Linked DNA regions of Limibacter armeniacum. The protein of the gene in region 1 binds, or shares a complex with, the protein of each later gene. Links are inferred from orthologs where the notes say so. Each region holds a gene or a part of one and is shown in the gene's direction. Other genes may lie near its edges.

What was found. The genes of interacting proteins can lie anywhere in the genome.
Region 2: the proteins of tsaE (region 1) and tsaD are in contact, whole or in part, in a crystal structure (PDB 6N9A), measured with the Thermotoga maritima proteins. The link is inferred for Limibacter armeniacum from one-to-one orthologs. Residues at the interface, in WP_004082108.1 of Thermotoga maritima: Leu37, Gly38, Lys46, Lys57, Val59, Lys60, Ser61, Thr63, Phe64, Thr65, Leu66, Met67, Val69, Pro71, Tyr82, Arg83, Leu84, Asp86, Asp88, Phe89, Asp93, Ile128, Asp130, Glu131, Arg134; in WP_004082750.1 of Thermotoga maritima: Cys10, Asp11, Arg49, His50, Leu82, Gly84, Gly135, Gly136, Glu154, Thr155, Leu156, Asp157, Asp158, Ser159, Glu162, Asp165, Lys166, Arg169, Leu170, Tyr175, Lys213, Thr214, Leu217, Tyr218, Gln221, Arg222, Asn324.

What each region holds. Positions count from the first base shown.
Region 1 is NZ_JBAJNO010000009.1:2,946,262-2,951,737, reverse strand. Bases 1,144-3,824 are described here. They hold tsaE (tRNA (adenosine(37)-N6)-threonylcarbamoyltransferase complex ATPase subunit type 1 TsaE), read left to right. Parts: upstream 1,144-2,107; coding sequence 2,108-2,542; downstream 2,543-3,824. Other genes in these bases: V6R21_RS29965 (alanine dehydrogenase), read left to right, coding at 2,597-3,824; V6R21_RS29975 (hypothetical protein), read right to left, coding at 1,144-1,842. Also shown: fmt (methionyl-tRNA formyltransferase), read left to right, coding at 1-751; more of V6R21_RS29975, read right to left, coding at 829-1,143; more of V6R21_RS29965, read left to right, coding at 3,825-3,829; molecular chaperone DnaJ, read right to left, coding at 3,918-5,069; V6R21_RS29955 (nucleotide exchange factor GrpE), read right to left, coding at 5,167-5,476. UniProt on the Escherichia coli protein: Required for the formation of a threonylcarbamoyl group on adenosine at position 37 (t(6)A37) in tRNAs that read codons beginning with adenine.
Region 2 is NZ_JBAJNO010000009.1:755,274-761,044, forward strand. Bases 1,182-4,157 are described here. They hold tsaD (tRNA (adenosine(37)-N6)-threonylcarbamoyltransferase complex transferase subunit TsaD), read left to right. Parts: upstream 1,182-2,147; coding sequence 2,148-3,167; downstream 3,168-4,157. Other genes in these bases: V6R21_RS20860 (translocation/assembly module TamB domain-containing protein), read right to left, coding at 1,182-1,865; V6R21_RS20870 (hypothetical protein), read left to right, coding at 3,433-3,996. Also shown: more of V6R21_RS20860, read right to left, coding at 1-1,181; lgt (prolipoprotein diacylglyceryl transferase), read left to right, coding at 4,447-5,262; V6R21_RS20880 (NAD(P)/FAD-dependent oxidoreductase), read left to right, coding at 5,279-5,771.

The sequences.
Region 1 (5,476 bases):
AGCCAATAACTTAAACGTCTTGCAGCCAAAAAACCTGAAGGACCCTGCATTTCAAGAAGAGCTGAAAAGTCTCAACGCCAACCTTCAAATTGTTGTAGCTTTCCGTATGTTACCTGAAGCTGTCTGGGACATGCCTGAAATCGGCACATTCAACTTACACGCATCGTTGCTTCCTAAATACAGAGGTGCAGCTCCTATCAATTGGGCGATTATCAATGGAGAAACAGAAACAGGTGTTTCTACTTTTTTCCTTAAACATGAAATTGATACAGGAGACATTATTATGCAAGATAGAGAGCCTATCCATGAAGATGATAATGTTGGGTCACTCTATACACGCCTAATGGCAAGGGGAAGCAAACTTGTACTGAAGACGGTTCAAGCTATTGAAAATGACAACTACACTTTAAGTTCGCAACCTGGTGAAACAGTTGAAGCTCCAAAGATCTTTAAGGAAACATGTGAGATTGACCTCAACAAACCTACTAAGCAGGTATATGACTTTATTCGTGGATTAGCTCCTTATCCATGTGCATGGACCAAAATCGAGGGCAAAGTTTACAAAATCTACGACGCGAAAAAAGGTCAGGAAAGTGATGTTACCTTCGAAGGCGACAAAGAGTATGTAACGGACAATAAAACGTATTTCTATCTGAATACAGCCGACGGTTATATCAACATTAAAGAGTGGCAGATGGAAGGCAAGAAACGGATGAAGATTGAAGACTTTCTAAGAGGTAAGCAATTCTAGTTCTAAATAAGCAAAAAGGCTGTGACAAGGATTTTAGATACTGTCACAGCCTTTTATATGTATACTCAATTAGATGGTTATTTTACTATACTGACTACACGGTTTGCAGCAGCATACACACCATTCATTGCAAACTCAGCCAAAGTAAAATCCTTCACCTTGCCTTTTCCTTCTACTTTGCCAAATGATTTCAGTGGGAGGTTACTCGAAATTGTAGCCACAACCCTATCGGCAGTCTCTTTACTGGTAGAATAAGTGTCATTCAATAACTTACCTGAGATTTCAACTGGCATTTTAACTAGCTGAACGGCTTTTGAAGACACTTCTTTTGTCATGCTTAGCGTTGCGCCTACCATTTCTCCAGAACGCTGAAAAACCATTTCACTAAGGTCTCGGCTACCTTGAATCATCTTGGTAGAAGTCTCCCTTCCAAACTTGGCTACATCACTTACCAGTGACTCTGTACGTTTGAAAGTACCACCTGCAAACTCTTTCGTCTGAACAAGGTTTTTGTCAATCATTGTTCCTGCCTTAGTCAAGGTGGTTTCTGTCAGTTCCTTTGACTTGCCCAGTACATCATTAGCTGTTTTCTCAGCTTTTGAAATCACATCCTCTGTCAACGTCTCAGTCTTGGTAATCAGACCTCCCGTTGTTTGTTTAGCATTTTCTAACGCTTTGTTAGAAGCCTCCTCTGTTTTCTGAAGAGCCGAATGCATCAATTCTTCAGCTTGGATAAGCACCTTTCCAGACTGAGCCTTTTCAGCCTCTTTTTTAGTTTTTGTTTGGGATTTTGTTTGCGTGCTCATGACTTTACTTTTTTCTTGTTGACTTTGATTCACGTTTGTTTTAGCGCCAGCACCCGTTGTTTTCTTGGCTGCAGTCGTACGGCTTGTAGAAGTCGTAGACTTTCTCTGCGTAGAAGACGTGGATGTTTTTGCTGTTGTTTTACGAGTAGAGGTCTTTGCTGTACCGGATGCTCCTACAGCAGGTGTAGTTTTTTTTTCGCTCGCACTAGAAGAATTGTCTGCACCTTGTTTTGGAGACGCTTGTTGGTTCTCCTGATTTGTAGTTGGGTTTTGCTGCTTTGCCATAGGTCCTAGGTAATTTATATGTAAAATGAATGCTTATTCAACTCTATATCAAAAAAAATATTTAAATACCATTATTCAAACTATCTAGCATTTAATTTGATAATGTGTGACTTAACTACAACAAGATAACCTACAAGTCATTTATTTGGTAATTTTGTATGTCAATTTTTTTTAAACAAAATGAGATTCCAGTCTCATTTTCTTCCGAAAGAAATACAACTTCAAATACCCTATACTTCACTATTTTATTATAAATTTGTTATTAATGGAACATATTGAATTAGAAAGCAGACAGCTGTCTGACTTAGGGGAAGTTGCCAATAAAATTATTGAATTTGCAGGGCACGATAATATATGGCTGTTTGAAGGCACATTAGGCGCAGGGAAAACTACACTCATAAAAGCGATCTGTGATCAATACGGTGTTGAAGATTTGGTTAACAGTCCTACATTTTCCATTGTTAATGAGTATAGTACCTCTAATGGAAATACAATCTACCATTTCGATTTTTACAGGTTAGATGATGAGGAAGAGGCACTAGATATTGGGTATGAAGAATACGTTGATTCGGGTAAGCTTTGTTTAATGGAATGGCCATCACGTATACCTAACCTAATTCCAGAAGATCATATCCTTATTGAAATTAATCACGGCACTGACGACCAACGGCAAATTAAAGTAAGTAAAGTCAGGCTGTAATACATCTCGCGTTAGGCTACTATTGGTGAGGTGTTACATTAACTCTTGAAAACTATGGGCAAAGAAAAGGAAGGCTTCAAACGAGCTACTGAGGAATTTTACCAATATCACCCTCAGGAAATGATGCTAAAGACACCCCAAAGGCATAAAAACCCAATTACGATTGGCATGCCTAAGGAAACTTGCCGAGATGAGAAACGCATCATGCTACGTCCTGAAGCTGTCAACATACTTGTCAACAACGGTTATGAGATACTGTTAGAGTCTGGTGCAGGAGTAGATGCCAACCTACCTGACCAAGAGTACAGTGATGCAGGTGCCAAGATAGTCTACACAGCCAAAGAAGCTTGGGGTACCGACATTATCTTGAGGGTTTCACCTCCTTCTATTGAGGAACTATCCCATATTAAGAAATCCAAAACCGTTATTACCGCCCTCAATATTAACAACCTGACGAAGGAATACTTACAAGAGATTGTCAGTAAAAAACTGGTCTGCCTAGCTTTTGAGCTTTTAGAAGACAAAGTTGGAGGTTTACCTGTAGTCAGGGCTATGAGTGAAATTGCTGGCAGTACTGTTATGCTAATTGCGGCTGAATACCTCAGCAGCTTTAACAATGGAAGAGGAATTATTCTAGGAGGAATTACAGGGGTACCACCTTCTAAGATTGTTATATTAGGTGCAGGAACTGTTGCCGAATATGCTGCTCGAACAGCTATTGGAATGGGGGCTGACGTAAAGGTCTTTGACAATCACATCTATCGCCTACGAAGATTAAAAGATGTGTTAGGCACTCATCAACTCTACACATCTGTCTTTGACAATGGACAACTAAGGGAAGCACTTTCTACAGCAGATGTCGTAATTGGGGCAGTCCATAGCAATACAGGCCGTCCACTTTCTATTGTGACTGAAGAGATGATTGCCGAAATGAAAGCCAATTCTATTATCATAGATGTCAGCATTGACCAAGGAGGTTGTTTTGAGACTTCCTATCCTACGACACTTCACAACCCGGTCTACAAAAAACATGGTGTTATCCATTACTGTGTTCCCAACATTGCATCAAGAGTTTCCAGAACCGCATCTACTGCTGTCAGCAACATTTTCACCCCTATTCTTACCAAGCTGATAGAAGAAGGTGGTACAGACCAAATGATGCGAATGCATCCTTGGTTCACCAAAGGTGTCTATGCTTATAAGGGTGGTATTACCAATAAGTTTATTGCAGAAAAATATGACTTACCATGCCGCAACTTAGAGCTAATTCTAGCCGCTAGCATCTAAGTTTTTAATAAAGGTCAACTAAAAACCCCTTCTGAAAAATAGTTTTCGGAAGGGGTTTTTAAGTTTTGGCATAAATGCCTCAAATATGCTATTCAAAAAGGTCACGCATTCTATGCATAAATCCTTTTTTCTCTTTTTTATCACTTTCAGGCTGGAAGTTTGGAGACTCCTTCAGCTTCTGCAAAATCTTTTTCTCTTCGGCAGAAACCTTTGTTGGAGTAAAGACATTTACGTGGATCAACTGATCTCCAGTATGATATCCGTTAATATCTTTGATACCCTTATTTCTCAGGCGTAATACCTTACCACTTTGTGTTCCTGCATCAATTGGAACCTTTACTTTACCACTTAAAGTAGGCACTTCAACTGTAGTCCCCAGTACAGCATCTACAAAGTTAACATAAAGGTCAAAGTGAATATTGTTGCCTTCTCTGTGGAACTCCTTGTGCTCGATTTCCTCGATTACAATCAGCAAATCACCTGGGATACCTCCTTGCTTAGGCACATTACCTTTGCCACTCATTGAAAGCTGCATACCATCAGAAACTCCAGCAGGAATCTTGATGTTCAGGACTTCCTCATTGTAAAGTCTACCTTCACCGTGACAAGTATCACATTTTTGGGTAATGGTTTTCCCTTCTCCTCCACAAGTAGGACATGTTGAAGAAGATACCATCTGTCCAAGCATAGTATTCACTACTTTACTTACCTGACCTGTACCATTACAAGTATGACAAGTTTTCAGCTCTGTACCATTCTTAGCACCATTACCACCACAAGTATCACAAGCTACATAGCGTTTAACCTTGATTTTCTTTTCAACGCCATTAGCAATCTCTTCCAATGTCAGCTTCAGCTTGATACGTAAGTTGGAGCCTTTCTTTACACGCTGACCACGACGTCCGCCGCCGCCACCGCCGAAGAAGTCTCCAAAGCCACCACCGCCAAATATATCACTGAACTGAGAGAATATATCTTCCATGTTCATGCCGCCGCCTCCACCGAAGCCACCGCCTTCAAAGGCTGCATGTCCATATCTATCGTAGTTAGCCCTCTTATCAGGGTCGCTCAGAATTTCGTAAGCTTCTGCTGCTTCCTTGAACTTCTCTTCAGCATCCTTATCACCTGGGTTCTTATCAGGGTGATATTTGATAGCTACCTTACGGTATGCTTTCTTGATCTGTTCAGGAGATGCATCCCTACTAATTCCTAATACTTCGTAGTAATCCTGTTTAGCCATGCCAATATTAATGTTTGGGGCAATGCCTAACCAAAAGACAATCCATCACTTTAATGTGACTTTCCTTTGGTTAAGCCCCCATATTTTTTGCCTTAAATTAACTTCCTACTACCACCTTTGCATACCTGATCACTTTATCGTTCAACAGGTAACCTTTTTCTACTGTATCTACTACTTTCCCCTTCAGGTCTTCAGAAGGCGCAGGAATTTGCGTGATTGCCTCATGCTTATCCATATCAAACTCTTTTCCTGTTGGGTTTTCCATTGACTTCAGTCCCTTGTTTTCCAACAGGCTTACAAGTTTGTTCTGAATCAAGTCAACACCCTGTTTGAATGAGTTCAATGCTTCATTTTCTTCATCACCTGAAGCGTGTTTTTGAGCTCTCTCAAAATCATCTACAACTGCC
Region 2 (5,771 bases), 2.2 Mb from region 1 along the record:
CCTGATGCCTTAAACGTGGCAAAGTCTGAATCAAACAAGACATTCCTGTCTCCGGTTTCTTTATTATGATCGGTAGATATATCAAATTCATCAATCAGCACCTCGTACCCTTTCCTGAATAACTTGGAGTCTACCATCCGTACCGTTCCATCCAAGGAACCCCATTGGGTACCATCAAAATCTGCAATTATATGGGACTTAATACCTAATGTTGAATCCATTAAGTGGAGCACTTTCAAATCAGGTGCATCCAGCTCAATCATTGTATTGAACTTATCCTTTTCAAAATCTGTGAGAGATTCAAAGGTCAGGTTAAGGTTTGGATCCTGAACAGTCGCATATACATCAAACTGCTTATTATTATAAATAAACTTTGGTACTGAAATATGCTTGTAGTCATATCCCTTAAGATTAATCCTTTCTATCTCTGCTCTTGAGTTCAATCGCAGCTTCTTCAGACTGTAGCCAACCCCATCAAACCTGACATAACCATCTACATCCTTGATTACTTCCTTCTGATCAAAGAAAGTCCCCAAGTCAAACCTATTCATAGACATCAAACCCTTGTACACCTCTTTATTCATATTGACATACATGTTAGGCTCTAGCCTTCCAAGAGATGTATCAAAAATGCCTTTCAATGTGAAATCACTCAGGTAACCTTTGAAGTCAGCATCTGCAATTGCTGTCGAACCGAGCAACCCAATTGTTTCATGACTGCTCGTAGGCGCATACTGATAAATATCTTTTGGCAAGTAGTATGTTCCTGCTTCCAGACGCAACTTCATATCAGTTGAATCTAATTCTGGAAAACCGCCAAATGAAAGGTCTCCGACTACCCGAGAACTGTCACCAAAAGAGATGTCCGCATTGATAAACTCAAAGTCACTAATTGTTCCATCAAATCGACCCGATATTTTGTAGCGGTCATTATAGGAATGAAGAAATGGCAAAAAACGAACAAGGTCGTCCGTTACAAAATCAGACCTATCCAGTGTTGCAGTCATACTGACACTGTCAAAAAATGATGAGAATGATTTATAGCTATCGTATTTGAAATCTAACTGGTCTTTTACTTTCAGTGTAGAAGATCGCCCCAGTTTCAGAAAGAGGTCACCAAAGGACATTCCCGTTTTGCAGATATAAAAGTCTGTATCCAGTTCATGGATCTTCACCTCGCTGCTGAGTTCATACCCTCTCAGGTCTCTAACATCCAAAGCAATGGTATCACCCACTACCCTGAAATTGGTCACCTCTCCATACAATTGATCAAATACCATATGGTACTGATCAAACTGCATTTTGTCAGCAGGAGCTTTTTCAGGAAAATGTAATTCATAGTGTCCTTGCTCCACATATGCCTTCCCGATGGAAAATGTCCCTGATTTACCTGAGCTATTTACTGAATCAGGCTTACCACTTAATGCATCGATCCATTCATCCATATTGGACAGGTTAGTGGTAGAGTCCTGTACCATAATCACCGATACATCCTTTAGCCATACTTTATCCAAGTGAATATCTCCATCATTCTGCACCAGCAGTTTGTACTCACAGTCCACCTTTAGCTCACCTACATCAATCAGCGGAACACCTTTCGTATCCATGATTTTCACACCATCCAATGCGATAAGGTCAAACCAATTGATAGACACCCCTTCAACTGTCGTTGGGAAGCCTGTCATCTCTGTCAAACGATTGGAAGCATATTGTACGAGGCGGGTCTGTACTGCGGGGTACTGAATCATAAGGTAAAAGAGCAACCAAAAAAACACGAGCAACACCCCCAGTTTACTGAGTGTTCTCACAATTCCTCCCAGAATTTCCTTACGCGTTATTTTGATATTTCTTAATTTTGTCCTCATTCAGCAATCTGAAGGTGAAAGCGGTTTTGGGCTTTCCATTTATTTGTATTCATTTCCCACAAGACAATGTACCTTGGACGAAATGACAACAAAATTAAACATTTTTAACCACGATCTGTGAATTATTGCGCTTCAAGTTCATGATTTCCTCATGAAAGATCTAGAAATGTTATCTACCTTGTCTTTTGTACATTCAAAATCAAGCGGATATGTGTTGCTAGCGCACAACAATAACGACAGACAAACTTAAAGGTTTCTTTTTCCTGAAAAGAATATTTAAAAATGAATCAAACGATTCTCGCTATAGAGTCTTCTTGTGATGAAACCTCAGCAGCCGTTGTACAAGGCGGAAAGGTCATCAGTAATATCGTTGCCACACAATCAGTACACGAGCAATATGGCGGTGTAGTGCCCGAATTAGCATCAAGGGCACACCAGAAGCATATTGTTCCTGTTATTGACCAAGCACTAAAACAGGCTGGTATCAAAAAGCAGGATCTGGACGCCATTGCGTTTACAAAAGGTCCAGGGCTTTTGGGAGCCTTACTTGTAGGTAGCTCATTTGCTAAGTCAATGGCACAGTCCCTTGGGATTCCACTGATTGGCATCAACCATATGCAAGCACACATTCTTGCCCATTTTATTGATGAGCCACACCCTAAGTTTCCATTCCTATGCCTTACTGTCAGTGGAGGACATACACAATTGGTTGTAGTTCATGACCACTTGACCATGGAAGTTGTTGGAGAAACACAGGATGATGCAGTAGGCGAAGCATTTGATAAAACGGCTAAAATTATAGGTTTACCATATCCAGGAGGACCTTTGATTGACAAATATGCTCAAGAAGGCAATCCATTGGCTTATGAGTTTCCGGATGTCAGTACGACAGGGCTTAACTTCTCTTTCAGTGGCATTAAAACAGCATTTCTGAACTTTTTAAGAAAAGAAGTACAAAAAGACCCTGACTTTATCAAAAACAACTTACCTGATATTTGTGCCAGCATCCAACATACCCTGATCCGAATTTTGCTCAAGAAGCTCAAGAAAGCAACAAAGCAATACAAGATCAGTGAGATTGCTATTGCAGGTGGTGTTTCTGCCAATTCAGGGCTTCGCAAGACCCTACAGGAGATGGGAAAAGAGAAAGGATGGAATGTGTATATTCCGAAATTTGAATACTGTACGGACAATGCTGCCATGATTGCCATCACTGCCCACTACAAGTATTTGAAAGGAGAATTTGAAGACCTAACGGTAACTTCAAACCCAAGATTGAAGTTCGAAGGAATCAATCAGTAGTTCATCAACAAACAGAAGAAGCGTGTAAGTTCTCACTTACACGCTTTTTTATGTCTACTCCATTCAAAAATTTTCTATCTGATATCGCCTACCATCTGAACCATTTGATTTATCATAACCTTTATGATTTAAACCCATCTTCCGTTGAAAAACGTAATAAAATTAAATAATTTATATGTGTACTCTTGGCCATACGCCTTGAATACTGATGAATCACGAACTGATTTCTCTTGTCGCGCTTTTCCAACCCTAACCATGTTAAGCAATGGCGGTAATTATTATAGTCTTCACAATTGTAGTAGCCGGAAGTCTTGGCTTCTTTCTGATGGAGCAATCCAGTAAACGGTATGCCAATGCTCTAAAGAAAATATCCAACACTGAGGTCATTGACATTATCAGGCAGCACAACGGACAAATTGGGATTGAGGACTTCGTGTCCAGTACAGGACTTAGCCGTGAAGACGCCAAATACAAACTGTCTGCAATGCTCTCCCAACGTATTCTATCCATTGAATACAATGACCGTTTTGAAACGGTTTATGCATTGAGTGATATTGTTAAAAGTGCTCTTTATGACGTCAACTCTACTTTTTATGCCTACAAAAGGGCTTTACACAGCATTCCTGATGCTGAAGTGATTCGAATAGCGGTAGAACAACATGGCCGAGTCACTCCCGCATCACTCTGCTTCAAAGCCAATATTAGTGCTGATGAAGCCAAAGTTCGACTGGAAGAACTTTACCAAAAAGGCATTTTTGAACTTGATGTGACTGAAAATGGTACACTTTGCTACCAACTTACTGACAAAGACCTTTACGAAGAATTATAAAACAGAATAATCAATCGACTTAAAAATCAAAGTCACAATATTATTTTACAGAAGTGTTTATTCACTTATTGTAAAATGATAATTTTCTTAGAATAAGAGGTATTATTTTTAGCTCAAACCCTTGCATTCATAGTGAATTATCCACTACTTTGTAATCAGGAAAAGGATTTCACACAGATGATTTCCTTAGTCTGATAAGTATGGAAATGAATTATTGATTTTGGTCACATCACGTAAAACAAGTACCGGAAAACCTTTGCCTTTTAGTCAAGGGTTTTTTTTATGCTTATTACTTTTTGATGAACTGTCGATATTTTAATTGTAATCCTAGTCTAATTTTTTGTACTGTTCCTATATTTGCTTTATTGCATATTTATTGCCGTTTTTGAAAATCATTTTGATAAATTATAAGGGAGTATTTAACTCCAAAAATTCCAATTATTTCTTGATATGGATATTCTAGCATTCATCGAATGGGCAGTGAAGCCTGAGATCATTTCCAAACCAATTGAGGTTAGATGGTACGGCCTTCTTTTTGCCCTAGGATTTTTTATTGGTCAGTCATTGATGACCAAAATTTACAAACAGGAAGGAAAACCGGAATCAGGTGTTGATTCCCTGACAATATATGTGTTGATCGCCACTGTTCTTGGTGCAAGACTAGGACACTGCCTTTTCTATGACCCTGACTATTACTTGGCTCACCCTGTTGAAATCCTAATGGTATGGAAAGGTGGATTAGCAAGTCACGGTGCAGCGATAGGTATTCTGATTGGTTTGTGGATGTACTCCAGAAAGTTCAATTACCATTTCCTTTGGGTTGTGGATAGAGTCGTGATTATGGTGGCCCTAGGCGGTGCCTTTATCCGATTGGGTAACCTGATGAACTCTGAGATTGTAGGTATCCCTACTGATGTACCTTGGGCTTTTATCTTCGAAAGACTTGGGGACAACACTCCTCGCCACCCAGTACAGCTTTATGAATCGCTGACTTACTTTGCCACTTTCGCTATCCTTTGGGGGATGTACAAGAAGTTCGGCACATCGTTGGCTCATGGCAGATTGTTTGGCGTATTTCTGATAATGGTCTTTGGCTCCAGAATTATATGGGAGATGTTCAAAGTTCATCAAGCTGGTTTCATGGAAGGTGTTGACTTGAGAATGGGGCAACTGCTTAGTATTCCTTTAGTACTGGCTGGCCTTTACCTGCTATTCAAATCAAACAAGGGTGATACTGTAGAACAAGAAAAGACAAAGATCGGATAGATAATCTAGTATCTACATGTACGATATCATCATTATAGGCGGAGGGCTTGCGGGATTAATCAGCAGCTTCCGCCTTTCTTTTTGGGGGTACAACGTGTTATTGATTGAAAAACAATCCTACCCCCTACATCGAGTTTGTGGCGAATACATTTCCAATGAAGTCAAGGACTTTATGGAGATGCATCAGCTTTTGCCCAATATTGAACTTCCTCAAATCAATGAACTAACTGTGTCAAGTCCTAATGGGAACCAGTTTCATATGCCCCTTGGTTTGGGAGGATTTGGCATCAGCAGGTTTACAATTGATCAGTACCTTTTTGAAAAGTCCAAGCAAGCAGGTACGACAGTTCTTCAAAACACAAAAGTCCATCACTTTGATTTTGATGGTAGTTTTTTCACAGTAAATACCACTAAAGGAGAATCTTTTCAGGCTCCATTACTGATTGGTGCATTTGGGAAACGCTCTCTGCTGGACAAGCAAATGAAAAGGCCGTTTATACAAAGTAAAT